3 regions of the Kitasatospora sp. NPDC127060 genome follow, and region 3 is predicted to be linked to each of the others. Evidence: riboswitches for the same ligand, from Rfam matches in the RefSeq annotation. Region 3 holds a riboswitch; each other region holds the start of a gene.

Region 1 (12,495 bases), on a different contig from region 3:
CGTGCCCGATTGTGCCGTTCCGTCCGCCTGCTGTCAGTATCCCGGCCCCGTTGCACGGATCACGGATTCGCCCGGTTCCTCCCCCGGCACTTCGCCCGCTGCCTCCCCCGGCCACTCCCGTGGGGTGGTGCTCAGCGGTGGTCGGGACGGCAGAGGCACAGCGAGTTCGCCGGGTCGGGGGCGTACGCCGGGTCGAGGACCCGGCCCTGCTCGGCGGCGATCCGCAGGGCCTGCTGGGCGCCGGCGCCGCGGTAGGTGGCGCGGTGCAGCCGGATGCGGCGCAGGAAGGTGCCGTCCGGGGCGAGCAGCCGGCCGTAGCTGTCGGCGGTGCGGCCCAGTTCGCGGGTGGCGTCGCGCTTGAGGATCCGGCGGACGTGCCGGTCCCAGGCGGCGGGGCTGCCGGTGAACTCGGCGCGGAAGGCGCGCGGACCGACCGTCCAGCGGGCGCCCCAGCGCTCCCAGTAGTCGGGCTCGGGGCGGTCCACCCAGAAGGTGAGCAGGCCGTACACCGGGGCGTAGACCAGCTGGAGCAGGAAGATGACCGGCAGCAGCGGTGCGAACCGGCCCGGCTGCGGCCCCCACGGGGTGCCCGGGGCCGCCGGCGGATCCTGCGGGGAGGGCGCGCCCACCGTGGCCGGGGCGGGGAACCGGCGGACCAGCCGGACCCGCTCCGCGTCGGTGCCGGACGGCACCACCTGCCAGCCGAACCGCTCGGCGATCCGGGCCACGCCGTCCGCGCCGAGGCCCCGGCACAGCCGCACCGCGAGTCCGACGGACACCTCGCGGCCGAGGTCGAGCTGCACCTCGCCGCCGCCGGCCGCGTGGTTCGCCTCGGCGGCGGCGATGCGGCGGCGCAGGACCGGGGTGACGTAGCGCTCCCAGTCCTCGGGGCGGCCGGTGAGCTCGGCCCGCAGGCGGCGCGGCGGGATGAAGCTGCGGTTGACCCTCAGCCAGCCGTCGGAGCTGGGGCCCTCGCCGCCGTAGTTGGAGAAGATCGCGGCCGCGATGATGACCGCGAAGACGGCCACCAGGCCGAGGATCCAGAGCGGTGCGTAGATCCACTGCAGGAGGAACTGGAGCAGCACCACCGCGCGGTTGCGGCGCGGCAGCGGGCCGGCGGGCCGCACCTGGGCGGCGAACTGGCTTGCGGGGCAGGGGGGTTGGGCGGCCGGTCGCGGCTGCGGTTGCTGTGGTTGCTGCTGCCGCGGCGGGACCGGCTGGGCGTACGGGTTCTGCTGTGGCGGCACCGGCTGGGCGTACGGGTTCGGCCCGTACGGATCCCGCCGTGGTGCGCCGCCGCCGCAACCGGCCGCGCCCGGGTGTTCCTGGCCGTTCGTCATGCCGCCCCCTGGGTGCTCGGTGAGCGGCCACCCTATCGACGGGCGGTCAGCCGGCGGTCGGCCCGTCGACCTGGTCGCGGTCGATGGTGAGGGTCTGGCCGGCGTAGGTCTCCTGGGCGTTGCCGCGGTACTGGTGGACGCGCTGGCGGGAGGGCCAGAGGTCCGGAGTGAGCGGTCCGGCGCCGGCGGTGTCGGCGTGATCGTCCCAGCGGGCGTACCAGACCGCGTCGGGGAGCGGGGAGCTGCCGGCCCGGGCGGCGGCGGCCAGGTCGGCGACGCCGGAGTCGAGGCTGGAGTAGAGGCCGGAGCGGTAGCCCGCCGAGTGCAGGGCCTGGGTCCAGCCGAGGGCGAAGTCGACCACGGCCTGCCCGCAGGAGGCGTCGTGCATCGAGTAGGCCTCGATGTCCAGGTAGACCGGGCCGCCCTTGCCGAGCCCGAGCGAGCGCATCGCGCGCACGGCCTCGCCGGCCTCGTCCCGGCCCTGCTCGACGGCCTTGGCCGGGTCGATCCGCTTGGGCTTGCGGCTCGGGTCGGCGCACGGCGCCTGCAGGCCGACGTGCACCGGCAGGAAGCGCCAGCCGGCCGCGCGCGCCTGGCGGATCCAGTCCGCGGTGAGCCGGGGCTGGGCGCAGCCGCGCTGGGAGCCGCTGACGTAGATGCCGACCGCCCCGTACGGCGAGGCGGCGCGCCAGGCCCGCAGGGTCTCGGCCGGGGGCGCGGTGCAGGCGTCGAAGGCGGTGCCGCTCCAGTTGTCGCGGAACCGGGGCGGGCCGATCCGGTCGGGGAGCGTCACGGTGCGGATGCGCGGGACGGCGACGGCGGCGGGAGCGGAGGCTTCGGCGCTCACGCCCGTCCCGTCGGTGGCCAACAGGAGCACGAGGGAGGCGGCCAGGACGGCCGCCGGGCGGAGGTAGCGCATCCGGCCTTGATACTGACGGACCATCGGACGAACGCGTCCACCACGCCGCAGGGGCCCCGCGGGACCACCCTTTCGGGTGCGCCCGTCCGCATCCGTCCCGATTCTGGTAACGAGCTTGCTGCTTTGTCACTCCTTACGGCAAACTCGTTAGCATGCCCACCTCCCACAGCAGCGAAACCGCTGTCCCCACCTCGGCCGCCGCCGTCGCCGAGGCCCTTGCCATGCCGCCCGCCCCCAAGGGCGAGCCTGCCGGCGAGCGGGGCAGCTGGCGACGAGGTGGGGAGCCCGGCTCCGCGGCGCCCCCCGGGGTGCGAACCGGCCGAACCGGCCGGTTCGGCAAGGCCCTGCGGCGCCCGGAGCGAATCCCGGCGCCGCTTCTGTGTCTGGTCGCGATGTTCCTGGTGCAGACCGGCATCGCGCTGTCCAAACCGCTGTTCGGCCCGCTCGGGGTCAGCGGCACCACCTTCCTGCGCCTGGGCTTCGCCGCGGTCATCCTGCTCGCCGTCACCCGGCCCAGGCTGCGCGACAAGCGCCCGCGCGACCTCGCCGCGGCCGCGCTGCTCGGCGTCGCCTCGGCCGGGATGACCTTCCTGTTCGCCGGGGCGATCGACCGGCTGCCGATGGGCACCGCCGCGACCATCGAGTTCCTCGGCCCGCTCGCGGTCGCCCTGGTCTTCGCCCGCCGCGCCAGCCACCTCCTCTGGGCACTGCTCGCCGGGGTCGGCGTCCTCCTGCTGACCCTGCTCGGTGAGGGGGAGGGCGGCGGCTCGCTCGACCCGGTCGGCCTGCTGTACGCCTTCGGCGCCGCGGCCTGCTACGCGGTCTACATCCTGTTCACCGACAAGGTCGGCGCCACCTTCCAGGGCTTCCAGGGCCTGGCGGTGTCGATGACGGTCGGCGCGCTGGCCCTCGCGCCGTTCGGGCTCGGCCAGGCCTGGGACGGGCTCACCGCGCCCGGCGCCTCCCCGCTGCTGCTGCTCGCCTCGGCGGCCGGGGTCGCGCTGCTGCTGCCGGTGCTCCCGTACGCGCTGGAGATGACGGCGCTGCGCCGGATGCCCCAGCGGGTGTTCAGCGTGCTGGTCAGCCTGGAGCCGGCGGTCAGCGCGCTGGTCGGGCTGGTGGTGCTCGGCCAGCTGCTGGGCGCGGCGCAGCTGGCCGGGATCGGCTGCGTGGTGGCGGCCAGCGTGGGGGCCACGCTGACCGGGCGGCGCTGACCGGGCGGCGCTGACCGGGCCGCGCTGACCGGCCCGGCCCCGGACCTCGGCCAGCACGACGGCTTACAGCCCTTACGGCGCTTACGGCGCTTACGGCGCTTACGGCCAGAGCAGGGTGCGCGACCACTCCGGCGCACGGACCGGGCCGGTGCGGGTGTAGCGCAGCCGGACGTGCCGGCGCTGGGCGTCGCCCTGCCAGAACTCCACCTCGTGCGCCCACAGGGTGTAGACCGCGTGGCCGGGCGCGACGGCGTCCGGGGTGGCCTCCAGCCGACGCCGGGCGACCGCCACCGCCTCGTCGTACTCGGTCAGCCCGCCCAGCGGCTCGCTCTGCCGGCCGACCAGCGCGCCGATCCGGGCGGCCGGCGAGCGGGTGGCGAACTCTGCGGCGGCGACCAGATCGGCGGCCCGCTCGACGGTGCCGCGGACCCGCACCTGGCGGCCCAGTTGCGGCCAGTAGACGGACAGCGCGGCAGCCGGGTGGTGGGCGAGCTGACGGCCCTTGGGGCTGTCGGCGGCGGCGGAGAAGTTCCAGCCGGTGCCGGCCGCGTCGACGTCGCGCAGCACCAGCACCCGGGCGTCCGGCGTGCCGTCGGCATCGACCGTGCAGAGGGTGAGGGCCTGCGGGTCCAGCACCCCGGCGTCCAGCGCGGTGGCGAGCCAGTCCAGGAACAGCGGGCCGGGCTCGGCGGGGGCGGCCTCGTGGTCGAAGGAGGGCAGCGGGCGGGCCATCGGCGGGCGGCCGAGCAGCAGTTCGGGGACGGACCGCGGTTCGGGCCGGCGCTCGTCCAGTGGCGCCGGGCACGCCTCCGGCTGCGGCTCCGGTGCGGGCCTGGCCCCGTCCGGGCCGGTCAGGCCCTCGTCCTCCGCCGCCATCGCGCGCCTTCCTTCCGATTGCCGCGGTCGTCGCCCCGGCCGGGCCGTCCGTTCCGGGCCCGGCCGCGTGGGAGCGCTGTCGGAGCGCAACCGTACCGCCGTGGACCGACGGCTCCGGGCTCGGGCCCTCGTTGGACGGATCCGGGCCGCTCGCGCGGGGTGGTACGCCGCGGGTGCGCGCCCGTGGCCGCGCCCGTGGCCGCGCCCGTGGCCGCGCCCGGTGGGAACCGGCGGCCGGTCCGGACCGGCGCGCGGGTCCGGACCGGCGCCGGACACACTCGTGGGCGGTGCCGATGGCGGCACCGCCCACGAGGCCGGTTTCGCGGCGACCCTTTCCGCTGGCCGGTCAATGCGCTTGTCCTTCGGAACCCTCGACAGTGCTCAGCTCACCCACGGCCACCCACCTCCGGCGCCCCCGCCGACGGTGGTGCCGAAAGCGGTCAGCGGAAGATCGGGGCGAAGATGACGTTGACGTTCTTGTTCCCCTGGCCGGCCAGGACGTTGCCCGCGTTGTCCTTCACCGCGACGGTGTTGTTCTGGTTCGAGGCACCGGAGCCGGTGGCCGTCTGCTGGGTGGAGACGTAGTTGCCGTCGACCCCGCCGAACACGTTGCCGGTGCCGGTGTCGGACACCACGCCGGCGTTGGAACCGGCCGCGGCACCCGCGCCGTTGTCGGCGGCGGCGGCCCCGGCGCCCACCAGCAGCAGGCCGGCCGCGAGCGGCGCGGCGAGCAGGATCCCGGACACCCGGCGGGTGTTGAAGCGAGCCATATGAGCCTCCAAATAAGCTGTTAATCGTGCATTGGTCGAGCATGGATGCGGGGGTTCGCCGGCCAGACGAACTCCTGCGGGCTGCGACGCCGGGTCACAGACTTCCGCAACAAATCGACAAAGCACTAGCCGACGGAGCAGTTTTCGCCCGTTAGCGTGATATCCACCCGAGCCGCGCATAACGGGCGCCGATTCGGACAGGGCGCCGACACACCGCTACTGAGCTGGGACTTCGCCCGAGCGGCGGCGACTTTGCACGTCCCGGGAAGCGGCGCTTCGGCGCCGCACGAACCACCGAGCGCACCACCCCGGCTCAGGCCTCCAGGGAACACGCCCCCAAAAAGTTCGATCACCCTTCCATGTCGACTTTTCCAGCCATGCGCAGATCATCGGAAAGTCGTACGGAAAATACGATCAAGAAAGCGATGGCGAAAGGGTGGTGGGACCACGAATCCTGTTGCTCTGAAAATCAGACCATCTTGCCCGGATTGAGGATTCCCAGCGGATCGAAGACCGCCTTCACCTGCCGCTGCAGGTCCAGCCCGACCGGTCCCAGCTCACGGGCCAGCCAGTCCCGCTTGAGCAGCCCCACCCCGTGCTCGCCGGTGATCGTGCCACCCAACTCCAGGCCGAGCGCCATGATCTCGTCGAAGGAGCGCTGGGCGCGTTTCGCCTGCTCCGGGTCCGCGCCGTCGAAGATCACGATCGGGTGGGTGTTGCCGTCCCCGGCGTGGCTGACCACCCCGATGGTCAGCGCGTGCCGCTCCGCGATCCGCGCGACGCCGTTCAGCATCTCGGCCAGCCGGGACCGCGGCACCGCCACGTCGTCGATCATCGTGGTGCCCAGGCGGTCCAGCGCGGGCAGCGCCAGCCGCCGGGCCGCCAGCAGCAGATCGGACTCCGCCTGGTCCTCGGCCGGCACCACCTCGGTCGCCCCGGCCTCCCGGCACAGCTCCGCGACCCGCGCCAGCCCGGCCACCCGGTCCGGCCCGTCGAAGGCCACCAGCAGCAGCGCCTGGGTCGACTCCGGCAGGCCCATCTGCCCCAGCTCGTTGACGGCCCGGACGGACACCGCGTCCATCAGCTCCATCAACGACGGCGTCAGCCCGCTCGCCATCACCGCGCAGACCGCCGCACCGGCGGTGTCCGCACTCGGGAACTCCGCCGCCAGCGCCAACTGCGGGGCCGGCGCCGGCCGCAGCGACAGCACCGCCCGGACCACCACCCCGAGCGTCCCCTCCGAACCGACCAGCAGCCGGGTCAGGTCGTAGCCGGCCACCCCCTTGGCCGTCCGGCGCCCGGTGGACAGCAGCCGGCCGTCCGCCAGCACCACGTCCAGCCCGAGCACGTACTCGCTGGTGACGCCGTACTTCACGCAGCACAGCCCGCCCGCGCCGGTGCCGATGTTGCCGCCGATCGTGCAGGACTCCCAGCTGGACGGGTCCGGCGGGTAGCAGAGCCCGAACTCCTCTACGGCGCGCGCGAGTTCGGCGTTCACCACGCCCGGTTCGACCACCGCGACGCGGTTCACCGGGTCGATCTCCAGGATCCGGTTCAGTTTCACCAGCGACAGCACGATGCACCCGTCGACCGCGTTCGCCGCCCCCGACAGCCCCGTCCGGGCCCCCTGCGGCACCACCGGCACCCGCAGCTCGGTGGCGGTGCGCAGCACGTGCTGCACCTGCTCGACCGTCTCCGGGAACACCACCACGGCGGGCGCGCCGGCGGCGCAGAAGCCCGCCATGTCATGGCTGTAGGCCGCGGTGACATCCGGATCCACCACCACCGCCCCGGCCGGGAGACCCTGCGCCAGCCGGTCCGTCAGATCACCCATCGCCGCCTCCACTCGCCACCGCACCGCCGCCACCTCCGCACTCTGCCCGCCGGGCCGGGGGCGGGCAAGTAGGCCTCGCCCCGGGCCGGGCCCGGCACACGGCCGGGGTGGCGAGGGCACGGCGCAGCGTGAGCGACGCTCTGCGGCAGCGTCAACAGCTCCTGCAACCAAGGGAGATGGGAGGACCGCGCGCCACCGGGCACCAGCGGCCCGAGGTGCCCGCCCGCCGGACGGGCCGAGCGGAGAAACACCGAGGGCGGGTACCGAACGATGTCGGCACCCGCCCTGAGCAGGTGTGGTTCCCCTACCAGCGGAGAGCGTGGGATTCGAACCCACGGTGACGGGTCACGCCACGACAGTTTTCAAGACTGTTCCCTTAGGCCGCTCGGGCAGCTCTCCAGGCGGAGGTCAGCCTAACGGGTCCGGCGGGGTTCGGTGCACACGATTCCGTGTGCACCGGGGTCACTGATCGCCGTCCCGCTGGCCGAGCGTGACCTTGGTGGTCATGGTCTGGCCGTTGCGGGTGTACTCGACGTCGACGGTCTCGCCCGGCTTGTGCGTCCAGATCCGGCTGACCAGGGCGGGGCCGTTCTCGATCGGGGCGCCGCCGAGCTTGGTGATGACGTCGCCCGGCTTGAGGCCGGCCTTGTCGGCCGCGCCGCCGGGGGTGACGGCCGGCTGGCCCTGGACGTCCTTGGTCTGGATCTGCGCGCCGTCGCCCTTGTAGTCGTCGTTGCGCAGCACGTCGAGCTTGGCGTAGACCGGCTTGCCGGTCTTGATCAGGGTGTCCGCGACCCACTTGGCCTGGTTGATCGGGATGGCGAAGCCCAGGCCGATGCTGCCGGCCCGGCCGTTGGCGGAGGCGTTGGACTGGATCGCCGAGTTGATGCCGATCACCGCGCCGCTGGAGTCGAGCAGCGGGCCGCCGGAGTTGCCGGGGTTGATCGAGGCGTCGGTCTGCAGGGCGTTCATGTACGAGGCCTGCGAGCCGGTCTCGTCGCCGGAGGCGACCGGGCGGTCCTTGGCGCTGACGATGCCGCTGGTGACGGTGGACTCCAGGCCGTACGGCGCGCCGATCGCCACGGTGGCGTCACCGACGTTGACCTTGTCGGAGTCGGCCAGCGGCAGCGGCGCCAGCTTGCTCTTCGGCGGGTTGTCGATCTTCACCACGGCGACGTCGTAGCCCTCGGCGTGGCCCAGCACCGAGGCGCTGTAGGAGGTGCCGTCGGCGAACTTGACGGTCAGTTTGCCGCCGCTGCCGGTGAGGGTCGGCGCGACCACGTGGTTGTTGGTGAGGATGTGGCCCTCGGTGTCGAAGACGAAGCCGGTGCCGGTGCCCGACTCGCCGTTGCCCTGCGCCTTGATGGTGACGACGCTGGGCAGCGCCTTCTGCGCGATGCCGGCGATCGAGCCGGGGGCGGGCTCGTTCCTCTGGGTGTTGCTGGCCTGGACGGTGGTGCTGCGGTGGTCGTCCGCCGAGGGGCTGCTGTTGGCGTGGTCGGTGGCGACCACACCGATCGCGCCGCCGGCGATGCCGGCGACCAGCGCGACGGCCGCGAGCAGGGCCACCAGGCCGCCGCGCTTCTTGCGCGGGCCGCCGGGGCCGGTCGGGCCGCCGGGGTACTCGGCCGGGTAGCCGAGCGGGCCGCCCGGGCCGCCGGGGTAGCCCGCGCCGCCGGAGCCGGCGTCGTGGCCGGCGCCCCAGCCGCCGAGCGGCTGGCCGGCGCCGAAGGGGTGGTGGCCCTGCGCCGCGGGCGCGCCGGCGCCCGGGGCGCCGTACGGCTCCTGCGCGTTGGCGGCCGGGACGCCGTAGCCCTCCTGGGCGCCGGCGGCGGGCACGCCGTGGCTCGGGGTCGCGTACGGGTTGGTGCCCGGGGTGCCCGGCGGCAGCGCGGGCGCGGCCGGGGCGGGGGCCTGCGCGGCCGGCGCCTCGGCGACCGGCTGGGCGGCCGGCTGGGCCACGGGCTCGGCGGCCGGCTCCGGGACCCGGCTGAACGCCATGGTCGGCTGGTGACCGCTGCCGGCGGGCGCGCCCTCGGCCGGGGCGTCGGCCGCCGTCGGCCCGGCCACCGGCTCGACGACCGGCTGGGCCACAGGCTCGGCGGCCGGCTCCGGAACCCGGCTGAACGCCATCGTCGGCTTGTGACCGCCCTGAGCGGTGCCGTCGGAAACGGCGGCCGCCGCCTCCGCGGCCCCGGCGGGCTGCTCCCCCTGCGGCCCGGTGGGCCCAACCTCGCGCTCGGTGCTCACGGACGACCTCCATAGCTGACAGAACCAAGGACCATAGTTTTTCGCACCGACGATTCGATTGCCGTAAGGACCCCTCTGAAGAACTCATAAGAATCCTTAGCCGCCTCCGACGACCGGGCTCCCCACCCCCGCCGGGCGTCCCGCGATGCGGACCGCGCACCCACCGGCCTTTGGCGTTCGTACCCGTGCCGGTTAGCCTGTCGCTCCAAACTGACACGCGGGAGCTTGGACCGACCAGGCTGAGAGTGCGCATGTCGACCGTACGCCAGGCGAGTGACCGGCGGGCCGTCGAGGGGGCGCTGACCGCCGGAACCTGTCCGGGTAATGCCGGCGTAGGGAGTATCGGCCATGCCGCCTGCTTCGCCATCCTCCTCTCCGGGCGCGCCCGCGTCCGAGGATTTCCCCGCCCCCGCCGCGACCGCGCTGCTCGACCACCGGGTCGAGGCGCCGCTGGTCCTCGACACCGAGCCGCCGCGCACCCTGCGCTTCCGGGACCACTTCGCGCTCTGGATGAACCTCGGCGTCAGCCTGATCGGCTTCTCCACCGCCGCCACCGTGCTCGGCGCCAAGGGCAGCGAGCTGTCGCTGGCGGCCGCGGTGACCGCGATCGTGGCCGGTACGGCGGTCGGCACCGCGATGCTCGGCGTGGCCGCGCTGATCGGCGCCCGGACCGGCGCCCCGGCGATGGCCAACCTGCGCGGCCTGTTCGGCACCCGGCTGTCCTACCTGCCGACCGTGCTGAACATCGTCCAGTGCATCGGCTGGGGCGTGTTCGAGCTGCTGACCATCTCGGCGGGCGCGCAGACCGTCGCCCACACCACCGGCTACCGCTGGCTGTTCGTGCTGCTCGCGGGCGCGCTGACCACCGCGCTGACGATCTGGCCGCTGGGCTCGATCGCGGTGCTGCGCCGCTTCGTGGCCGGCGCGGTCGCGGTGGCGATGGTGTACTTCACCGTCCAGCTGGGCCGCCAGGGCGTGCCGGACCCGGGTGCTGGCAACTGGCACGGCTTCCTGGGCGCCACCGACGCGATGATCGCGGTGTCGATCTCCTTCGTGCCGATGGCCGCCGACTACACCCGGCACTCGCGCACCCCGCGCTCGGCGTTCTGGGGCAGCTTCTCCGGCTACACCGTCGCCCAGGTCTGGTGCTACGTGCTCGGTCTGATGGCGCTGCTGCAGTCCGACGGCGACCCGAACCGGATCTTCGACTCCTTCCTCGGCGTCTGGGCCGGCTGGCTGTTCCTGCTGGTGCTGGTGCTGCGCGAGACCGACCAGTCCTTCGCCAACGTCTACTCGACGGCGATGTCGCTGCAGAACCTGCTGCCGCGGGTGGACCGCCGGGTGCTGAGCGGCGGGATCGGCGTGCTGATCACCGTGCTGGCGCTGCGGATCGACCGGTTCACCGACACCTACAGCAACTTCCTCGGCCTGATCGGCTCGGTCTTCGTACCGCTGCTGGCGGTGCTGGCGGTGGACTACTTCTTCGGCGCCGGCCGGCACGGCTGGGACCTCTCCGAGCGGGCGCCGTCCCGCTGGCTGATGCTGCTGCCCTGGGTGCTGGGCTTCGCGGTCTACCAGTTCATCGCGCCGACCGCGGTCGCCGACTGGTGGGTGGACTTCTGGACCTCCGCCCAGGAGGCGCTGCACTTCACCCCGCAGCAGTGGACCTCCGCCTCGCTGTTCGCCTTCCTGGTGCCGGCGCTGGCCACCTGGGCGCTCACCCCGCTGACCCGCCGCACCGCGCGGGGCTGAGTCCCCGCCGGATCCCGCCGAGTCCCCGGAGGCGGAGCCGGCCCCGCAGGTTGGGACCGGCTTCGCCTCCGCGTCACCCGCGCCCCCTATCGTGGGGGCCGTGACCAGCCCAGACCTGCCCCCGGCGGCGGCGCGCACCGCGCCCTCCGTCCAGGTGATCGCCCACCGCGGTTCCTCCCACGCCCTGCCCGAGCACACCCTCGCGGCGTACCGGCGCGCGCTCGACGAGGGCGCGGACGCCGTCGAGTGCGACGTCCGGGTGACGGCCGACGGCCACCTGGTCTGCGTGCACGACCGCCGGATCGGCCGGGTCTCCGACGGCCGGGGCACCGTCTCCGCGATGACGCTGGCCGAGCTGGAGGCGTACGACTTCGGCGCCTGGAAGACCGGCCGGCCCAGCACCGACCCCGAGCTGCGCGGCGTGCTGCGACTGGAGCGGCTGCTGGAGCTGGTGGTGGACTGCGGCCGCCCGGTGGACCTGGCGATCGAGACCAAGCACCCGGTGCGCTTCCGCGGCCGGGTCGAGGCCGAGCTGCTGCGGGCCCTGGAGCGGTTCAAGATCGGCACCGTCCGGGAGGGCGACCGCCCGTCCGCCCGGATCATGAGCTTCTCCTCGATCGCGCTGAACCGGGTGGCCGCCGCCGCGCCCGACTACCGGCGGGTGTTCCTGATCGAACGGATGCTGCCGCTGCTCGGCCGGCTCCGCCCGGGGCAGCCGCTGCCGGGCGGGGCGCGGATCGCCGGCCCGGGCATCGAACTGATCAAGGCCAAGCCGCAGCTGGTGCCCCGGCTGCGCGAGCTGGGCCACGAGGTGCACGTGTGGACGGTGGACGAGCCGGCCGACGTCGAACTCTGCCTGGAGCTCGGGGTGTCCGCGATCATCACCAACAGGCCCGCCGAGGTACTGGCGCAGCTCGGGCGGTGATCCTCTTCCGGGAACACCGCCGTACCCGATCCCCCTGGTCGGCAATCAAACCTTCCGCGCACGGTATTGCCGGAATTCTTGCCTTCGGGCGACGGAGGGTGAGCACGGAATGACCTCTTGTCGACCCTGAGTCGCGCCGCTCGAAATGGGCTCGCGGGATCCTCCGCCGGTCGTTTCCGACGCATTACCAAGGGGCATCCATCCCTCGGCATACGCTGAAGGAGGTCCGGGGGTGGCGTTGATGGTGGCGCGTGAAGTGCCGACTTCATCGACCATGGCAGTGCCGCACGGCCCAGCGAGTGTCGGGGTCGCACGGCGCCGACTGCGTCGAGATCTGGGTGACCGGCAGATACCGGAACCGGTCATCGATGATGCTGTTCTGATCCTTTCCGAACTGTTGAGCAACGCCTGTCGATACGCCCGTCCGCTCGGCCCGCTGCCCGCCCTGGGCCGCGGCGCCCGGGCCGAGGTGGTGGACCAGGTGCTGGTCGGCGTCCCCTCCGGGACGCACCCGGCGCCGGGCGGCCGGGAGCACGAGGACGGTGCGGCCGAGCCGGACGGCGGCGTGCTGGTCCGCTGGCAGATGCACGCCGACGGCGTGCTCACCCTGGAGGT
Region 2 (12,495 bases), on a different contig from region 3:
GTTCTGCACCGGGCTGCCGGTGACGGTGGCGGCGAACATCGTCTCGCGCAGCACCTCGCGGACGTCCATCGAGGTGCGTCCGCGCAGCTCGTACTCGGTGTGGGCGAGGTGGGACATCTCCTTGAGTCGGGGGCCGAGCACCTGGCCGCCGAGGTCGCCGACGGTGCACATCATCTTCAGCTCCTCGTCGACCACCATGGTCAGCTCCTCCAGCTCCTTGGGGTCGTGGAGGAACTGGAGGAGCGAGTCGAGGTCGGAGCCGCCGGCCGGGTAGCGGTAGGTGCCGGAGATCGGGTTCATCACGACGGTGCCGCCGCTCTGCCGGACGTGCACCTCGGGGGAGGCGCCGACCAGCACCCTTTCCCCGGTGTGCACCAGGAAGGTCCAGTACGCGCCGCGCTCCTGCTCCAGCAGTCGGCGGAACAGGGTGAGGGCGAGCGCGGGGGAGCAGTCCTCGAGCGTGGCGTGGAAGTCGCGCCGGATCACGAAGTTGGCGCCCTCGCCGTTGCCGATCTCGTCGTCGATCACCCGGCGGACGATCGCCGCGTACGCCTCGTCGTCCACGTCGAACGCACCGCCGGACAGGGTGACCGGCAACTGGGGCAGGGCGGTGGTGAGTTCGGCCAGCGGCAGCGCGTACTGCTCGGTCACCGCGAGGGCCTGCAGCGGGGTGCCGTCGTCGTGCGCCTCGAAGCCGCGCTCGCGGATCTGCCGGTACGGGACCAGCGCGAGCAGGTCGTGGACCGGCCCGGAGGCCGGGATGCCGGCCCGGACCGGGAGGTCGGCGAGGTGCCGGTAGCTGTCGACGGTGCCGAGCAGCACCTCGACGGTGTCCGGGGCGTGCCGGGGGGTGCGGCGGTGCAGCAGGGCGAAGGCGGGGGCGCCGGGAGCGGTGAGGCGGGCGAGCAGCTCGCTGGAGGCGGGGGTGGTCACGAGTACGGCTTCCTTCCGGGGTGGATGGCGAGGCGGTGCTGGTTCCGCTCCCGGAGGGCCGTCTGCTCGGACGCACGACGGCCGCCCCGAGGGGCGGCCGTCGTGTTCGTCTAGGAACGCGCGATCTGTGGGCCACCCAGGGGGGAGGCCCACCACCAGGAGTGGGTGTGGGGCGCGTGCATGGGGTGGAGCCTATCGGATGGGGCCGTGCGGGTGAGGCCGGTCACGTGCAATGTCCGGGACGTGTCTCATCCCTCGGGCAATGGTCACGAATCGCTCGCGCCACCCCGTAGCCTTGCCGTGTGACCGCAACGACTGAGACCACGAGGACTGGCCACTCCTGGCAGTCCCTGCCCGCGGCGCAGCAGCCTGAATGGCCGGACCAAGAGGCTCTGCGCAAGACCCTTGCCGAGCTCGCCTCGTATCCGCCGCTCGTCTTCGCCGGTGAGTGCGACCAGCTGCGCGCCCGGCTCGGCGCCGTGGCGCGGGGGGAGGCGTTCCTCCTCCAGGGCGGCGACTGCGCCGAGGCCTTCGACGGCGTGTCCGCGGAGCACATCCGCAACAAGCTGAAGACCCTGCTGCAGATGGCCGCCGTGCTCACGTACGCGGCCTCGGTGCCGGTCGTGAAGGTCGGCCGCATCGCCGGCCAGTACTCCAAGCCGCGCTCGAAGTCGACCGAGACCCGGGACGGCGTGACCCTGCCGGTCTACCGCGGCGACTCGGTGAACGGCTTCGAGTTCACCCCGGAGTCGCGGATCCCGGACCCGGAGCGCCTGAAGCGGATGTACAACGCGTCCGCCGCGACGCTGAACCTGGTGCGCGCCTTCACCACCGGTGGTTACGCCGACCTGCGCCAGGTGCACGCCTGGAACCAGGACTTCGTGCGCAACTCGCCGGCCGGTCAGCGCTACGAGCAGCTCGCCCGGGAGATCGACAACGCCCTGGCGTTCATGAACGCCTGCGGGGTGGCTCCGGAGGAGTTCAAGACCGTCGAGTTCTTCTCCTCTCACGAGGCGCTGATCCTCGACTACGAGACCGCGCTGACCCGCGTGGACTCGCGCACCGGCGAGCTGTACGACGTCTCCGGCCACATGGTGTGGATCGGTGAGCGCACCCGCCAGCTGGACCACGCGCACATCGAGTTCGCCTCCAAGATCCGCAACCCGATCGGGGTCAAGCTCGGCCCGACCACCTCGGTGGACGAGGCGCTCACCCTGATCGAGAAGCTGGACCCGGAGCGCGAGCCCGGCCGGCTGACCTTCATCACCCGGATGGGCGCGGGCAAGGTCCGCGACCACCTGCCCACCCTGGTGGAGAAGGTCACCGCCTCCGGCGCCAAGCCGGTGTGGATCTGCGACCCGATGCACGGCAACACCTTCGAGGCCTCCAGCGGCCACAAGACCCGCCGCTTCGACGACGTCCTGGACGAGGTCAAGGGCTTCTTCGAGGTGCACCGGGCGCTCGGCACCCACCCGGGCGGCATCCACGTGGAGCTGACCGGCGACGACGTCACCGAGTGCGTCGGCGGCGGCGACGAGGTGCTGGTCGACGACCTGCACCAGCGCTACGAGACGGCCTGCGACCCGCGGCTCAACCGCAGCCAGTCGCTGGACCTGGCGTTCCTGGTGGCGGAGATGTACCGCGGCCAGTGATCCGCCGGCCCTGAGCCACCACCGCCCTTCGGCCCGGCGGCGAGCGGGCGAGTGACTGTGACGAAGGCCCCTCCGGATTCGGGACTCCCGAAGCCGGAGGGGCTTTTTCGTGCCCGGATCGCCGGGTAAGGTGAGGCTTAGTGAACTAAGGCAAGCCTTAGTCAAGATCCACTCCGCGCTTCACCTGCGCTTCACTCCGGGAGAGACCGCTATGTACGTGTGCATGTGCCATGCGGTCACCGAGGACCAGGTGAAGAAGGCGATCGACGGGGGCGCCAACAGCCCGCGGCAGATAGCCAAGGGCTGCAAGGCCGGTACGGACTGCGGCTCCTGCGTCCGCCGGATCCAGGCGCTGCTCGGCGAGCACGGCGCCCGGCCCTGCCCGACCGCCCGGCTGGCCGCCAAGCTCGGACTCGCCGACCCGGAGGTCCAGGACGAGCCCGGGTCGGCCGCGCCGAAGCCGGCGCCGGTGGCGCCGATCGCCCCGGTGGTCCCGCTGCGGGTGGCCTGAGCCGGGGCGCCGGGTCTCAGGACTCCGGCTGCTCGATCAGCTGGGCGAGGTAGAGGGCCTCGCCGAGCTTCTCCAGGAGCTCCAGCTGGGTGTCGAGGTAGTCGATGTGGTGCTCCTCGTCGGCCAGGATGGACTCGAAGATGTTCGCCGAGGTGACGTCGTTCTTGGCCCGCATCACCACGATCCCGCGCTTGAGCCGGTCGATCGCCTCGACCTCGACCTGCCGGTCGGCCTCGAACATCTCCTTGACCGTCTGGCCGATCCGGACGTGGAACAGCCGCTGGTAGTTGGGCAACCCGTCCAGGAACAGGATCCGGTCGGTGAGCGTCTCGGCGTGCTTCATCTCGTCGAACGACTCGTGCCGGGTGTACTTGGCGAGCTTCGTCCAGCCGAAGTTCTCCTGCATCTTGGCGTGCAGGAAGTACTGGTTGATCGCGGTGAGTTCGGCTGTGAGTTGCTCATTGAGGAACTCGATGACCTCCGGGTCGCCCTGCATGGTGCTGCCTCCCTGCGTCACGTCCTGCGGTGAGTACTGCGCTGGGCATCCTGGCACCGTATTGGGAGGAAATTCCAGTAAGTTCACACTCACTAGGACATGTGTCGGAATATCCGATTTGGGTGATAGCCGGGGGTATGCGATCGACCATTGGCCCGTACGGGCGGGGCGTGAACGGGAGCCCAAGGGGCGCGCGCCGGGGCCCGTCCGCCGTCTGTCACCATGGAGCCATGGGTCAGTCCGAACGAGAACCGCTTCCGCCGTCTGACCCGAGCCTCCCCCCGGGCCAGCGCGCGCAGCGCGGCTGGCCCGCCCTGCACTACGGGCCGGTGCCCCGCTTCAAGCCGCTGAGCTGGGACCTCCAGGTGTTCGGCGCCACCGCCTCGGCCGAGAAGCACAGCTGGGACCTCACGGCCTTCGACGCCCTGCCGCGCACCACCGTGGTCGCCGACCTGCACTGCGTCACCAAGTTCTCCCTCCTCGGCAACGAGTGGACGGGCGTGCCCGCGGCCCTCCTGCTCGACCTGGTGCCTCCGGCGCCCGGCGTCACCCACGTCATGGTCTGGGCCGAGTACGGCTACAGCGCCAACCTGCGGCTGGCCGACTTCGCCGACCCCCGCACCCTGCTCGCCACCCACCGCAACGGCGAGGCGCTGACCGCCGAACACGGCTTCCCGGTGCGGCTGGTGGTGCCCCGGCTGTACGCCTGGAAGGGCCCCAAGTGGGTGCGCGCGGTGGAGTACATGCGGGCCGACCGGCGCGGCTTCTGGGAGGAGCGCGGCTACCACAACCTGGCCGACCCGTGGCGCGAGCAGCGCTACTCCTACCAGGAGGAACCGGGCGACGGGCCGCTCCGCTGAGCCCCGGATCCGCTCAGAACAGCGAGAAGTTCACCGTCACCACGGACTTCTGCGGGCGCCGCTCGCCGGCCGCCGGGGACTGGCTGCTCACCTTGCCCATGCCGAGCGTCCAGTCGGTGGAGGCCTTCATGGTGAAGCCCGCCGCCTGCAGCGCCCGCTGGGCGTCGTCCCGGCCCATCCCGCTGACGTCCGGGACCGGCACCATCCCCTTGCTGACCACCAGCGAGACCGCGGCGTTCTCCTGCAGCATCTGCCCGGCGCCCGGCGAGCTGCTGATCACCGAGCCCTCCGGCACGGAGTCGTTGTAGGTCTGGGTCACCCCGCCCCTGGTCAGCTGGGCGCCGGCCAGCGCGGCGGCCGCGTCGTCCGCGGTCTTGCCGGTGAGGTCCGGCACCGCGATCCGCTTGGGGCCCTTGGAGAGGGTGACCGTCACCGAGTCGCTCTTGCGGGTGCGCGCCCCCACCCCGGGATCGGTGGAGATCACCTGCCCGGCCGGGACGGACTCGCTGAACACCTCGACGAACCGGCCGTGCATGCCCGCCCGGTCCAGCACCCGCTGCGCCTCGGACCGGTCCTTGCCGAGCACGCCCGGCACCGAGCCGTACAGCCCCTCGGAGATCCCGTACGTGACACCGCCCACTGCCAGCACCAGGGCGGTCAGCGCGGCCGTCCAGATCATCGGCTTGCGCGGGAGGCGGCGCAGCCGGCTCGGCCGGCGGGGCCGGACCGGGGTCGGCTCGTCGTACGGGCGGGGCTCGACCAGTAGCTGCTCCATCAGCTCCGCCGGGACCTCCAGCACGCTGGTGGGCTCCGGCGCCGGGGCGTCGGCGGGCCGGGGGAGCGGCTGGATCACCGAGGTCGGTTCGCTGGTGGGGTAGCGCGGGCTGGTCCGGGTGGAGGCCGGTGGCTCGGCGTCCAGCTCGGTCGGGGTGAGCGTGCGGCGGACCCGCTGAAGGGCGGCGAGCAGCTCCACCGCGTCGTACGGCCGGGCGTCGGCGGCCCGGGCGCAGGCGCCGGCCACTATGGCGTCCAGGGCCGGGGGGACGGTCGGGGCGGTCAGCGAGGGGGCGGGGACGTCCTCGTGCAGGTGCTTGTACATGACCTGGACGGGGTTGTCGCCGGTGTGCGGGCGGCGGCCGGTGAGCATCTCGTAGAGCAGGATGCCGGCCGCGTAGACGTCGACCCGCTGGTCGGTGGGGGCGTCCGGGAGGATCTGCTCGGGGGCCAGGTAGGAGACCGTGCCCATGACGGTGCCCCCGGTGGCGGTGCTGGTCGAGGTGGGCGCGCCGTCGGCGGTGCCGAGGATCCGGACCAGGCCGAAGTCGGCGACCTTGACCAGGCCGCTCTCGGTGATCAGCACGTTCTCCGGCTTGACGTCCCGGTGGACCAGCCCGGCCCGGTGGGCGGCGCCGAGGGCGGCGAGCACCGGCTCCAGCACGTCCAGCGCGGCCCGTACGGAGAGCGCGCCGCGGTCGCGCAGCAGGTCGCGCAGGGTGCGGCCGGGGACGTACTCCATGGCGAGGAAAACGTTTCCGCCGTCCGCGCCCTGGTCGAAGACGTTGACCACGTTGGGGTGGGTGAGCTTGGCGATCGCCTTGGCCTCGCGGATGAAGCGGGCGGTGAAGCCCTCGTCCCCGGCCAGCTGGGGGTGCATCACCTTGAGGGCGACCACCCGGTCCAGCCGGGTGTCGGTGCCCTTGTACACGGTGGACATCCCGCCGGTGGCGATGCGCTGCTCGACCCGGTACCGGTTGTCGAGCAGGGCGCCGATCAGCGGGTCGTGCAATGCCATGTCCACCCGGGGGAGTCTAGTGGGGCGGGCGGAGACCGGTCCCGGCGGACACCGCCACCGGGACCGGCTTGTGACATGCGCGACGGGTTCAGAAGGCCGGCCGCTCCCGGGAGTCCAGGTCGGCCCGGCCGGCCATCGCGGAGGAGGCCTCGGCGTGGAAGCGGCGCGGGATGCGGCCGGCCCGGTGGGCGAGCCGACCCGCCTCGGCGGCGTGCCGCATCGCCTCGGCCATCAGCACCGGGTCCTGAGCCCGGGTCACCGCGGAGGCGAGCATCACCGCCGAGCAGCCCAGCTCCATCGCCAGCGCCACGTCGGAGGCCGTCCCGGCGCCGGCGTCCAGGATCACCGGGACGCCGGCGCCCTCCACGATCAGCTGGAAGTTGTGCGGGTTGCGGATGCCCAGGCCGGAGCCGATCGGCGAGCCCAGCGGCATGATCGCCGCACAGCCGACGTCCTCCAGCTTGCGGGCCAGCACCGGGTCGTCATTGGTGTACGGGAGCACCGTGAAGCCGTCGTCGACGAGCGTCTCGGCGGCGTCCAGCAGCTCGATCGGGTCGGGCAGCAGGGTGCGCTCGTCGGCGATCACCTCCAGCTTCACCCAGTCGGTGCCGAGCGCCTCGCGGGCCAGCCGGGCGGTCAGCACGGCCTCGCCGGCGGTGAAGCAGCCGGCCGTGTTGGGCAGCACCCGGATGCCGTTGCGGGTCAGCACGTCCAGGACGGAGCCCTGGGTGGTGGCGTCCACCCGGCGCATGGCCACGGTGGTCAGCTCGGTGCCGGAGGCGAGCAGGGCACGCTCCAGGACCTCCAGGCTCGGCGCGCCGCCGGTGCCCATGATCAGCCGGGAGGAGAAGGTCGCCCCGGCGATGGTGAGAAGGTCGTCGGCCATGGCTCAGCCCCCCTGGACGGCGGTGAGGATCTCGATCCGGTCGCCGCTGTCCAGCGTCGTCCCGGACCACGAACTGCGCGGCACCACGGCCTCGTTGAGGGCGGCGGCGACACCGGTGTTGGCGGCGCTGACGGTGGCCACCAGCTCGGCGAGGGTGGTCGTGGCGGGCACCTCGCGGGGCTCGCCGTTGACGGTCAGAGCGATCTCGGTCATGCGGAGGCCTTCATCAGGGGGGATGCGGAGGAGAACCGGGTGGGCGTGAACGGCCTTGCCAGGTCAGGGACTTCGCCGGTCGTCAGGTAGTCGGCGAGCAGGTCGGCGGTGACCGGGGTGAGCAGTACGCCGTTGCGGTAGTGGCCGGTGGCGGCGACCAGTCCGGGCAGCGAGGTCGGGCCCAGCAGCGGGGCGTTGTCCGGCGAGCCCGGGCGCAGCCCGGCGGAGGTCTCCACCAGCGGGAGTTCGGTGATGCCCGGGACCAACTCATGGGCATCACGCAGGAGTTCGTACACCCCGCCGGCGGTCACCGTGGTGTCGTAGCCCTGTTCCTCGGTGGTCGCGCCGATCACCAGCTCGCCGTTCTCCCGCGGCACCAGGTACAGGTGCTGACCGCGCACCACCGCGCGGACGTTGCGGGACAGGAACGGCCGGTAGGCGTCCGGGACGTGCAGCCGGACGATCTGCCCCTTCACCGGGCGCACCGCGGGCAGCACCCCCTCGGGCAACCCGGGCAGCCGGTGGCTGTGCGGGCCGGCGGCGAGGACGACCTGCTCGGCGTGCAGGGTCTCCCCGGAGCCCAGCCGGGCGCCGACCGCGCGGCCGCCCTCCACCAGCAGCTCGACGGCCTCGCCCCGGTGCAGCCGGACCCCGGCCCGCTCACCGGCGGCGACCAGGGCGGTGAGCAGCCGGCGCGGGTCCACCTGGTGGTCGTCCGCGGCGTGCAGTCCGCCGCGCACGCCGGGCGCGAGCATCGGCTCCAGCCGGCGGGCCTCCCGGCCGGTCAGCCAGCTGGAGTCCAGGCCCAGCCGCTGGTGGAAGGCGTGCAGTTCGCGCAGTTCCTCGCGGTCGTCGGAGTCCAGCGCGACGGCGATGGTGCCGCACCGCCGGTAGCCGGTGTCGAGGCCGCCGCTGGCCTCGGTGAGCTCGGCGGCGAAGCCCTCGTACCGCTGGTTGGAGGCCGTCCCGAGGCGCAGCAGCGGCTCCTCGCCGTACTGCACCTCGGTGACCGGGGCGAGCATCCCGGCGGCCACCCCGGCCGCGCCCCCGCCGTGGTCGGGATCGACCACGACCACGTCCCGCAGCCCGCGCTGGGCGGCGCGCCAGGCCACGGCGAGGCCGATGACGCCCCCGCCGATCACCAGCACGTCCGCGCGGCTGCCTGCTGGCAAGCGTGACAAAGCTGCTCTTCTCCCTTCGCCGGTATGACCCGGATCAGGTTCGGACGGTCGCGGGCCGTGCCAGCCCGCCTCTCAGCCCGGTACGCCGGGCTCCCGTGTGGTGCGTCCACCTTAACGCCGGGGGTCGGCCCGGCCGAAGGGCCGTACGAAGGGTGGACGGCCCCGGGCGGCCGTGCGGCGCTGAGTACAGTGACGGGCGTGGCAGAGCTGAGCGGAACGGATCAGGTGGTTGTCGTCGTCGGGGCCGGGCTGGCCGGGGCGCAGTGCGCCCTGAAGCTGCGGGAGGGCGGCTGGCGCGGTCGGATCCTGCTGGTCGGCGAGGAGCCGCACGCGCCGTACGACCGGCCGCCGCTCTCCAAGGACGTGCTGCTCGGCAAGGCCGACGCCACCACCCTGGACATCGACTACGACGGGCTCGGCATCGAGCTGCTCACCGGCCGCCGCGCCACCGGTCTCACCCCGGGCGTGCTGCACACCGACGGCGGTGACCTCCGGTACGACTCGCTGGTGATCGCCACCGGCGCCGTCCCGCGCGCCCTGCCCGGCGCCGAGCGCGCCCACCTGCTGCACACCCTGGACGACGCGCTGGCGCTGCGCGCGCTGCTGCGCCCGGGGCTGCGGCTGGTGCTGGTCGGCGCCGGCTGGATCGGCGCCGAGGTGGCCACCGCGGCCCGGCAGGCCGGCTGCGAGGTCACCGTGGTCGAGGCCGGTCCGGCGCCGGTGCCGGGCGCCCTGCCGACCGAGGTCGGCTCGGTGACGGCCGCGTGGTACGCCGAGGCCGGGGTGGAGCTGCGCTGCGGGGTCGGCGTGGCCGCCGTGGAGCCCGGGGCGGTGCTGCTGGCGGACGGCTCCCACCTGCCCGCCGACGAGGTGGTGGTCGGTGTCGGCGCCCGGCCCGCGACCGGCTGGCTGGCCGGCTCGGACGTCGAGCTGGACGCCTCCGGCGCGGTCGTGGTGGACGGGCGGCTGCGCACCGGCCTGCCCGGGGTGTTCGCGGCCGGGGACTGCGTCAGCTACCCGTCGACCCGCTCCGGCGCCCGGCTGGTCGTCCAGCACTGGGACCACGCGCTGCAGTCCGGCGGGGCGGCGGCCGCCGCCGTGCTCGGGGCGGACGAGCCGTACGACCCGGTGCCGTACTTCTGGTCCGAGCAGTTCGGGCGGATGGTCCAGTACGCCGGTCGGCACACCGGGGGCGACGAACTGCTCTGGCGCGGCGGCCCGCAGGACGCCGGCTGGACGGTGCTGTGGCTGCGCGACGGGGTGCCGAGCGCGCTGCTGGCGGTGGACCGGCCGCGCGACCTCACCCAGGGCCGGAAGCTGATCGAGCGCGGCGCGGTGCTGGACCGCGCCCTCGCCGCGGACCCCTCGGTACCGCTGAAGTCGGCGGTCGCGGGGTAGCGGCTGGTGCGCGGCGGGCCGCGGAGGTGGCAGTCTGGTGGCGTGAGTGAGATCGAAAGCAAGATTGAAGCCCTGGTCACCGAGTGGGTGTACCTGCCCGACATCTCGGAGCAGTGGGGGGTCCGGGTCACCGAAGTGCGTGACCTGGTCAAGAACGGCGGCCTGATCGCCGTCCGGCGCGGTCCGAACAAGTCGCTGCAGGTCCCGGCGGCGTTCATCGACGGCCAGGGGCTGGTCAAGCACCTGTCCGGCACCCTGACCGTCCTGCGGGACTGCGGGTACAACGACGTGGAGATCCTGGAGTGGCTCTTCACCGAGGACCCGTCGCTGCCCGGCAGCCCGATCCAGGCGCTGCGGGAGAACCGCGGCACCGAGGTCAAGCGCCGCGCCCAGGCGATGCTGATCTGATGGCGGCGGACACGCTGCGTGCCCGCCTGGCCGACGCCCGGCTCTACCTGTGCACCGACGCCCGGCGCGAGCAGGGCGACCTGGCCGAGTTCCTGGACGCGGCCCTGGCCGGCGGGGTGGACATCGTCCAGCTCCGCGACAAGGGACTGGAGGCCAAGCAGGAGCTGGCGGCCCTGGAGGTCTTCGCCGACGCCTGCCGCCGCCACGGCAAGCTGCTGGCCGTCAACGACCGCGCCGACGTCGCCCACGCGGCCCGGCCGGACGTACTGCACCTCGGCCAGGACGATCTGCCGGTGCCGGCCGCCCGGGCGATCCTCGGCGAGGACGTGCTGATCGGGCGGTCCTGCCACGCCGAGTCCGAGGTGGACGCGGCGGTCGCCGAGCCGGGCGTGGACTACTTCTGCACCGGCCCGGTCTGGCCGACCCCGACCAAGCCGGGCCGGTACGCGCCGGGCCTGGGCCTGGTCTCCTACGCGGCCGGGCGGGCCACCGACCGGCCGTGGTTCGCGATCGGCGGGATCGACCTCGGCAACCTGGACGAGGTGCTGGCCGCCGGCGCCCGCCGGATCGTCGTGGTCCGGGCCATCACCGCGGCCGAGGACCCGCGGGCGGCCGCCGCCGAGCTCGCCCGCCGGGTGCGCCTGGCAGTGTGACCGCCGGGCCGCCGCCGTTCCTCAGTACTTGCGGACGGTGGCGGCCTCGGCCAGTGCCAGCAGCACCGTACGGGCCCGCTCGTCGGCCAGCGGCGCCGCCGCCAGCGCGGCCAGCGACTGCCCCATCAGCTCCTCGATCCGGGCCTCCACCAGCTCGGGCGCGCCGCTGCGGGCGACCAGCCCGCGCAGCTCGGCGACCTCCTCGGCGGCCAGGTCCGGCGCGCCCAGCCGGGCGTCCAGGTGCCGGGCGTCCGCCTGCGGCAGGGCGCGCATCGCGTGGGCGACCAGCAGGGTGCGCTTGCCCTCGCGCAGGTCGTCCCCGGCGGGCTTGCCGGTGACGGCCGGATCCCCGAAGACGCCGAGCAGGTCGTCCCGCAGCTGGAAGGCCTCGCCCAGCGGCAGCCCGAACGCGCCGAGCGCCTCGACCAGCTCCGGCCCGGCCCCGGCCAGCAGCGCGCCGACCTGCAGCGGCCGCTCGATGGTGTACTTCGCCGACTTGTAGTGCAGGACGGTCCGCGCCCGCTCCAGCGCGCCCTCGTCGGCCGAGTCGCCGGCCACCGGCTCCAGCACGTCCAGGTACTGGCCGAGCATGACCTCGGTGCGCATCAGGTCGAACCTCGGCTTGGCGGCCAGCACGGCGGCCGGGTCCAGGCCCGAGCGCAGGAACAGCTCGTCGCACCAGATCAGCAGCAGGTCGCCGAGCAGCACCGCGGCCGAGGCGCCGTACTGCTCGCGGTCGCCGCGCCAGCCGCTCTCCCGGTGCAGTGCCTCGAAGCGGCGGTGCACCGAGGGCAGGCCGCGGCGGGTGTCGCTGCGGTCCATCAGGTCGTCGTGCACCAGGGCGCTGGCCTGCAGCAGCTCCAGGGCGGCCGCCGCGTTGGCGATCCCCTCGCCGGCGGCGGGCCCGCCCGCGGCGCGCCAGCCCCAGTAGCAGAAGGCCGGGCGCAGCCGCTTGCCGCCGTCCAGCAGGAAGTCGCGCAGGGCGTCGGCGGCGGGCACCAGCTGCGGCGAGATCGTGCCGAGCAGCGCGGACTGGCCGTCCATGAACGCGGCGAGGGCCGCGTTGACGCGGGTGCGGACGTCCTCCACGTCCATGGGGTTGGCCGGCCGGTTGCTGGACGAGGTCACGATGAGGCTCCGCTGGTTCGCTGGGGTGCAGCAAGCGTAGCGGGGCGGCGGGGAACGGCCGTGCGAGCGGGGTGCGGCCGGGGTGCGCGGGGTGGGCGGGAGGGAAGCGGAGGCCCGTCCACTACTTGTCCCGAATCGTGGAATCGAGTTGTCCGGCCCCGTCGGGGCCCCGATAACCTGCCAACATGGCACTCGGCATCGCTTCCACGAGACCGGACCGCGCACTCACGGTCCGCGAACTCCTGGCGGCCGGAAAGCGCTCCTTCTCCTTCGAGTTCATGCCGCCGCGCACCGAGGCCGGTGAGCAGAAGCTCTGGGACGCCATCCGGCGGCTCGAACCGATGGACCCGAACTTCGTCTGCATGACGTACGGCGCCGGCGGCT
Region 3 (6,410 bases):
GGATGTCCGCCGGCCTGTACGCGCTCTCCCCCGGCGACACCGACACCCAGACCGCCCACGACCAGGACGAGATCTACCAGGTGATCAGCGGCCGGGCCGAGCTGACCGTCGGCGCCGAGACCACGACCGTCGCGCGCGGCACCGTGGTGTACGTCCCGGCCGGCACCCCGCACCGCTTCCACCACATCACCGAGGAACTGCGGGTCCTGGTGGTGTTCTCCCCGCCGGAGGACTGACCCCGTCCGTCCGTCGTAGAGTCGGTCGTATGACCCGCAGCCTCACCGACGAGCTCTGGGCGTCGATCGAGCCGATCTACGCCGAGATCCTCGCCCACCCCTTCATCGGCGGCCTCACCGACGGCACCCTGCCGCGCGAGGCGTTCCGCCACTTCGTCGTCCAGGACTCCCACTACCTGCGCGACTACGCCCGCGCGCTCGCCGTCTGCGCCGCCAGGGCCCCCGGCGAGGCCGACGTCCGGGCCTTCGCCGACGACGCGGTCGGGGCGCTGGCCGCCGAGCAGGGGATGCACGCCGAGTTCCTGACCGCCTTCGGCGGCACGACCGAGCAGGCCGCCGCCGAACCGGTGCTGCCCACCACCCGGGCCTACACCAGCTACCTGCTGGCCACCGTGTACGGCGGTTCGTTCGCCGAGGCGCTCGGCGCGGTGCTGCCCTGCTACTGGATCTACGCCCGGGTCGGCGAGGCGCTGCTCGCCCAGGGCTCCCCCGACCCGCTGTACGCCAAGTGGATCGCCACCTACGGCGACGAGGCCTTCCAGTCCGTGGTGCGCCGGGTGCTGGCGCTCACCGACCGGCTCGGCGAGGAGCTGTCGGCGGCCGAACGGCGCCGGGTGGTCGAGCACTTCGGGACCACCTCGCGCTACGAGTGGATGTTCTGGGACGCCGCCTGGCGCGGGGAGCGCTGGCCGGTCTGACCCGCCCCCCGCCGTTTCTCGGGGGTCTTCCCGGGGGTGCGGATAGGGGTGATCTAGGGGTTCTCTCCGGGCCGCAGGCCCTCGTTCCGCCGCCTGCGCCCCCGTACGATCGAAGCATCGGAAGCAAGCGGGATGCGGCCACCGAACGGCAGCCGGCCCGAGGGGAGAAGAGGAACCGACATGGCTGAGCTCTGGAAGTCGCTGCCCTCCTGGGTGCGCAACATCGTCATCCCGGTGCTGGTCCTGGTACTGGCCTGGAACATCATCGCCTTCGTGTTCGGCGTGGTCGGCGCCCTGCTGAGCATCGTGATCAAGCTGCTGGTGGTCGTCGGCATCGCCGCCGCCGTGGTGATCCTGGTCAAGAAGGCCGCCAAGAGCTGACCCCGCTCCGACCGCCGCGCGGAGCACTTCCGAAGGCCCGGCACCCCGTCCGCGGGGGCCGGGCCTCGGCGTTCCCGCCGTCCGTCCGGGTCCTTCCGGTGGCCGTCGCCCGGCCGATTCCGTTCGGAGACCGTCTGGACCTGCGGCGATCGGCTCGCTACCGTGTTGGGCGTCATGTGCAGGCAACACCGCCTGCGACGCGGGAGCTCGGAGCACCGGGCTGAGAGGGCGCTGACCGGACCGTCGACGGACGGACCGACGGCTGCGTCGACCGCAGGAACCTGGACCGGGTAATGCCGGCGTAGGGAGTAGAGGTCAGATGACCACGTTCGAAGCACAGCCGCAGCCTGCCCACAGCGCCCCCAGCAGCGAGCGCACCGGTTACCCCACCCCGGCCTGGCGCAAGGCCTACCGCGACGGATCCCGCCCCGACCTGCGGGTCCCGTACCGCGAGGTGCAGCTCACCAACGGCCGGACCGTCCCGCTGTACGACACCTCCGGTCCGTACACCGACCCGGCCTACGAGCCCGACGTGCGGCGCGGGCTGCCCGCCCTGCGCGACTCCTGGATCCGCCAGCGCGGGGACGTCGAGGAGTACGACGGCCGCGAGGCGCGCCCCGAGGACGACGGGATCAAGCACACCTCCCCGCGCGGCGGCAACCTGCGCAACCTGGACGCCGTCTTCCCTGGCCGCCCGCGCCGCCCGCTGCGCGGCCGCGGTGGTGTCGCCGTCACCCAACTCGCTTACGCCAAGCGGGGCGTGGTGACGCCGGAGATGGAATTCGTGGCGCTGCGCGAGGGCCTGGAGCCCGAGTTCGTGCGGGACGAGGTGGCCCGCGGCCGGGCCGTCATCCCGGTCAACGTGAACCACCCCGAGGTCGAACCGGCCATCATCGGCACCAACTTCCTGGTGAAGATCAACGCCAACATCGGCAACTCCGCCGTCACCTCCTCGATCGAGGAGGAGGTGGAGAAGATGACCTGGGCCACCCGCTGGGGCGCCGACACCGTCATGGACCTCTCCACCGGCCGCAACATCCACACCACCCGCGAGTGGATCCTGCGCAACTCCCCCGTGCCGATCGGCACCGTGCCGCTCTACCAGGCCCTGGAGAAGGTCGACGGCAAGGCCGAGGAGCTCAGCTGGGAGGTCTACCGGGACACCGTCATCGAGCAGTGCGAGCAGGGCGTCGACTACATGACGGTCCACGCCGGCGTGCTGCTGCGGTACGTCCCGCTCACCGCGCGCCGCAAGACCGGCATCGTCTCGCGCGGCGGCTCGATCATGGCCGCCTGGTGCCTGGCGCACCACCAGGAGAACTTCCTCTACACCAACTTCGAGGAGCTCTGCGACATCCTGGCGCGCTACGACGTCACCTTCTCGCTCGGTGACGGCCTGCGCCCCGGCTCCATCGCCGACGCCAACGACGAGGCGCAGTTCGCCGAACTGCAGACCCTCGGCGAGCTCGGCCGGATCGCCCGCGAGCGGGACGTCCAGGTGATGATCGAGGGCCCGGGCCACGTCCCGATGAACAAGATCAAGGAGAACATGGATCTCCAGAAGGAGATCTGCGACGAGGCGCCGTTCTACACCCTCGGCCCGCTCACCACCGACGTCGCCCCCGGCTACGACCACATCACCTCGGGCATCGGCGCCGCCATGATCGCCTGGTGGGGCACCGCCATGCTCTGCTACGTCACGCCCAAGGAGCACCTGGGCCTGCCCAACCGGGACGACGTCAAGACCGGCGTGATCACCTACAAGATCGCCGCCCACGCAGCGGACCTCGCCAAGGGCCACCCCGGCGCCCAGGCCTGGGACGACGCGCTCTCCGACGCCCGCTTCGAGTTCCGCTGGGAGGACCAGTTCAACCTGGCCCTCGACCCGGAGACCGCCCGGGAGTTCCACGACGAGACCCTCCCCGCCGAACCCGCCAAGACGGCCCACTTCTGCTCGATGTGCGGCCCGAAGTTCTGCTCGATGAAGATCAGTCAAAAGATCCGCGACGAACACGGCGACGGCTCCAGCGCAGTGCAGAGCGACTTCGACGCCGAGGCGCTGGCCGGCATGCAGGCCAAGTCCGAGGAGTTCGCCGCCCAGGGCAACCGCGTCTACCTGCCGATGGCGGACTGACCACTGTCGCACCACGGGGCGCTGTCGTGGGATGCCTGAGATCCCACGACAGCACCCGTCGCGTCGTCCGGGGCTTCTGCCGATACGGTGCTTCGCGGGGCCGGGGAGACTCATCCTGCCAACGTGGCTCGGCGTGCAGTGGGCAATCGGGGTGTGCGCTCGGGCTGTACACCGTCCACGGCGTCGCCGCCGCCGGTGAAGGGCGCGACGGCCACTCAGCTCCCGGCGTTGTCGGCCGGGCGGTCCCGTTGGGTGGGCACCCGCGGCGTCGCGACGTTCCGCTCCTCGCCGGGGCGGCGGGCGGGCGGGACCTTGAACCGGGCGCGTAGCGCGCCGGCTTCGGCCAGGGCCTGCGGGGACGGCGGACGCGGTGTGCTCCGCCGGCAGAACGGGGCGTCGGTGGGCGCCGGTGCCGGGCGCCGCTCCAGTGCGGCGATGGGGCTGCTGCGCTCGACGACCGTCAGTCCGGCCCCCGCCGGGGCGAGTGGGTAGCGGGCGATGACGGCTCCGGCGGGTGTCGCGACGGACAGGTGGGGCTGATCGAGGCGCAGCCTGACCTCCACCTGGGCGTCGACCAGGTTGTCCGACACGGCGTAGAAGTTGCCGCGGAAGGGCACCAGGCCCTGGGCGGTGATGGTACGGCGGGCGCGGACGTGGGCCGGGAAGGGCGTGGCGGGCAGCTCTCGAAGTGCTGCGGGGCCCGTGCGCGGGACGCCGACCGCCGGGTGCGCGTCTTCGGCGCCCCCGCGCCGGGTGTCCAGGTGTGCGGCGAGCCGGTCCAGGCTGTCCTGGGCGTCCTGGAGAGCGGTGTAGTCCGTCACCGCGCGCCGCCACCAGGTGCGGAGGGCCTCGTCGAGGGTCCGGCGAGTGTACGAACGGTGGTCGGTCGGCACGCGGCACTCGACGCGCACGCCGTAGTGTCTGGCCACCTGCCGGAACGCCGGTGTCGCCCGGTCGGCCCTCGGGCACCACACGGTCGGCGTCCGGCCGAAGCGCCAGCACCCGGTGGTGCCGCCGAGCCGTCTCAGTACGAGGTCGACGGCTTCCACGAGGTGGGGCAGTTCCTGGTCCTCCGCCAACGCCACCGACCAACGGCCGATGCCGCTGCCGGCGCCCGTGCCGGGGCCGGTGAGCGAGCCCAGTAGCAGGCATGCCCGATTGCCGTAGCCCCAGCTCGCCGGCGGCTCGGGAAGCCGCAGCCAGTCGAACTCGACGGCCACCTCGCTCCGCCGGCCGGTGGACGAGCTGCTCGCGGTCGTGGCCGCATCCTGGCACTGCTCGCAGCGCGGCCGGGCCTGGTGTCTGCGCAGGGCCCGGGTGAAGGTCGAGTAGCCGCCCGGATAGCCGAGGCCGGCGACCTCGTCGAAGAGGATGGTCGCGGCGAGGTGCGGGTCCTCCGCAAGGCGCTGGCGGCAGTACGGCAGGAACTGGAGGAAGCCGTCCTGGGAAGAAATTCGGATGCCCGGGGTCCGTTCGCCGCGAAGGTATGACCTGACCGTTTTTCGATCACGCCCGAGGTGTCGGGAGATCCTGATTATCGACCATCCTTGGCGATGAAGCATAACCGCTTCCAGATATTCCCTCCCGCTGAGCAAGAAGCCTCCCGAGGTCGAAGCCGACCCGACGCAAGTCGATGAATATGCCAAGAGCAAGTGGGAAACATAGCATCGGCCAAGGAGAAGAAACGTTCCTCTTGCAATTGTTTTACTTGGGGATTTTTGGTGAGCAGTGCCAGTGGTGAGTATAGGATTACCCCGGCGCGGCTCCTTTGAATACGTTCCGTAGTCGACCGAAAAAAGACCCAACCTTCGCGCCACCCCTGGGTAATTTTGTGGAGCATCTCCGATATCGAATATGGAAGGACGCCTGGATGCCGTAAAAACGGGACTCGCCGCCACTCGTTGATGAACCCGTGACCACCTCACCATGCCTGCCCTGCACCTCGTCACCCCCCGTGCGGGAGCCGGTCGCCTCGCTCGGGGCGTGGCTCTTCGTCCCTGACCGCCGGAACGCCGTGGGCGACGTGACCACCGGTTATCTGTCGCGCAACGGCGAGCGCGTCGTCCTGGCGCACACCTCGCGCCCGTTGGCCGACTTCGTGCGGAAGATCAGCCAGTTGGAGAGCGACTTCGCCGCACGGATCGGCTCCCTGCTCTTCCCGGCCGAATCATGACGCCGCCGGTCGCACCGAGGTCCCCGGCGCACGGCCGGGCCGGTGGCCGGATCGAGCCGCAGCCAGGCGACCACGTGGGGAGCGTGCCATGTACGACCGTGTGACCGGGCTTCTCGGCGGGTACGGGGACGGCGGCTACGGCGAGTCGAACGACGAGGCATGGGCCACGCCCCATGACCACATCCGCGAGGCGACCCGGCCGGCGGGAGACTGGTACGACGACGGCTTCGCCTATGGCCGCGGCGTCGCGTACGGCGACGCGCAGGCGTTCAGCTCCATCGTCACATCGGTCGGCGGTTGGGAGGACACGACGGCGTTCGTGCCGCCTCCGCGCGCGCCGGTCGATTCGTCCAGTCCGACCGGGGCCGGCCGACCGGTCGGCCCGTCGGCCTCTCGGCATCGCAGACGGTCCCCCTTTCCCCGCCCGTCCTGGCCCCAGCTGATCAGCTTCGTGTTCGGCGCACTGACGGCGGTGACGGTCGCTGCGGCCTGTGCGCTGGGCTGGGTGTTCTCCTACAGCCCCTTACAGGAACTGGCGTTCTCACGCGTGCCGCGCGGACTGTCGCAGTTGTGGCCGGTGGTCGTCTACGGGCCGTGGCTTGCGGGTTGTCTCTCGGTCCTGCGTGCTGTCCAGCACGGACGGCAGCCGCTGCACTCCTGGGCCGTGGTCGTGCTGTTCTCCGGCCTTGCGGCCGGACTGTGTGTCGCCGACGTCTCCTGGACGCCGTCCGCCGTCGTCGTCGCCGGGCTGCCCCCGCTCACCGGCGTCATCTCGCTCCACCAACTGG

What was found. A riboswitch is a leader RNA that binds a small molecule or an ion and turns the genes downstream of it on or off. The one in region 3 is predicted to bind thiamine pyrophosphate.
Region 1: another riboswitch for thiamine pyrophosphate. It lies ahead of ACFWIS_RS17515 (purine-cytosine permease family protein); the one in region 3 lies ahead of thiC (phosphomethylpyrimidine synthase ThiC).
Region 2: another riboswitch for thiamine pyrophosphate. It lies ahead of thiO (glycine oxidase ThiO); the one in region 3 lies ahead of thiC (phosphomethylpyrimidine synthase ThiC).

What each region holds. Positions count from the first base shown of each region.
Region 1 is NZ_JBHXEG010000027.1:78,771-91,265, reverse strand. It holds gene ACFWIS_RS17555 (hypothetical protein) at 132-1,340, opposite strand; gene ACFWIS_RS17550 (DUF1906 domain-containing protein) at 1,387-2,259, opposite strand; gene ACFWIS_RS17545 (DMT family transporter) at 2,412-3,473, shown strand; gene ACFWIS_RS17540 (pyridoxal 5'-phosphate synthase) at 3,573-4,349, opposite strand; gene ACFWIS_RS17535 (hypothetical protein) at 4,790-5,119, opposite strand; gene ACFWIS_RS17530 (FAD-binding oxidoreductase) at 5,589-6,953, opposite strand; tRNA gene ACFWIS_RS17525 (tRNA-Ser) at 7,265-7,352, opposite strand; gene ACFWIS_RS17520 (trypsin-like peptidase domain-containing protein) at 7,416-9,203, opposite strand; TPP riboswitch at 9,411-9,559, shown strand; gene ACFWIS_RS17515 (purine-cytosine permease family protein) at 9,552-10,955, shown strand; gene ACFWIS_RS17510 (glycerophosphodiester phosphodiesterase) at 11,056-11,880, shown strand; gene ACFWIS_RS17505 (ATP-binding protein) at 12,278-12,495, shown strand, end outside.
Region 2 is NZ_JBHXEG010000048.1:47,314-59,808, forward strand. It holds gene ACFWIS_RS24675 (anthranilate synthase family protein) at 1-933, opposite strand, end outside; gene ACFWIS_RS24680 (class II 3-deoxy-7-phosphoheptulonate synthase) at 1,236-2,585, shown strand; gene ACFWIS_RS24685 (bacterioferritin-associated ferredoxin) at 2,809-3,096, shown strand; gene bfr (bacterioferritin) at 3,113-3,592, opposite strand; gene ACFWIS_RS24695 (molybdopterin-dependent oxidoreductase) at 3,823-4,452, shown strand; gene pknB (Stk1 family PASTA domain-containing Ser/Thr kinase) at 4,466-6,244, opposite strand; gene ACFWIS_RS24705 (thiazole synthase) at 6,333-7,130, opposite strand; gene thiS (sulfur carrier protein ThiS) at 7,134-7,343, opposite strand; gene thiO (glycine oxidase ThiO) at 7,340-8,515, opposite strand; TPP riboswitch at 8,519-8,631, opposite strand; gene ACFWIS_RS24720 (NAD(P)/FAD-dependent oxidoreductase) at 8,723-9,922, shown strand; gene ACFWIS_RS24725 (Rv2175c family DNA-binding protein) at 9,965-10,330, shown strand; gene thiE (thiamine phosphate synthase) at 10,330-10,983, shown strand; gene ACFWIS_RS24735 (polyprenyl synthetase family protein) at 11,005-12,111, opposite strand; gene metF (methylenetetrahydrofolate reductase [NAD(P)H]) at 12,297-12,495, shown strand, end outside.
Region 3 is NZ_JBHXEG010000016.1:21,162-27,571, forward strand. It holds gene ACFWIS_RS12190 (cupin domain-containing protein) at 1-236, shown strand, start outside; gene tenA (thiaminase II) at 266-934, shown strand; gene ACFWIS_RS12200 (DUF5326 family protein) at 1,115-1,315, shown strand; TPP riboswitch at 1,505-1,640, shown strand; gene thiC (phosphomethylpyrimidine synthase ThiC) at 1,635-3,449, shown strand; gene ACFWIS_RS12210 (IS21 family transposase) at 3,665-5,011, opposite strand; gene ACFWIS_RS12215 (hypothetical protein) at 5,362-5,622, shown strand; gene ACFWIS_RS12220 (DUF2637 domain-containing protein) at 5,711-6,410, shown strand, end outside.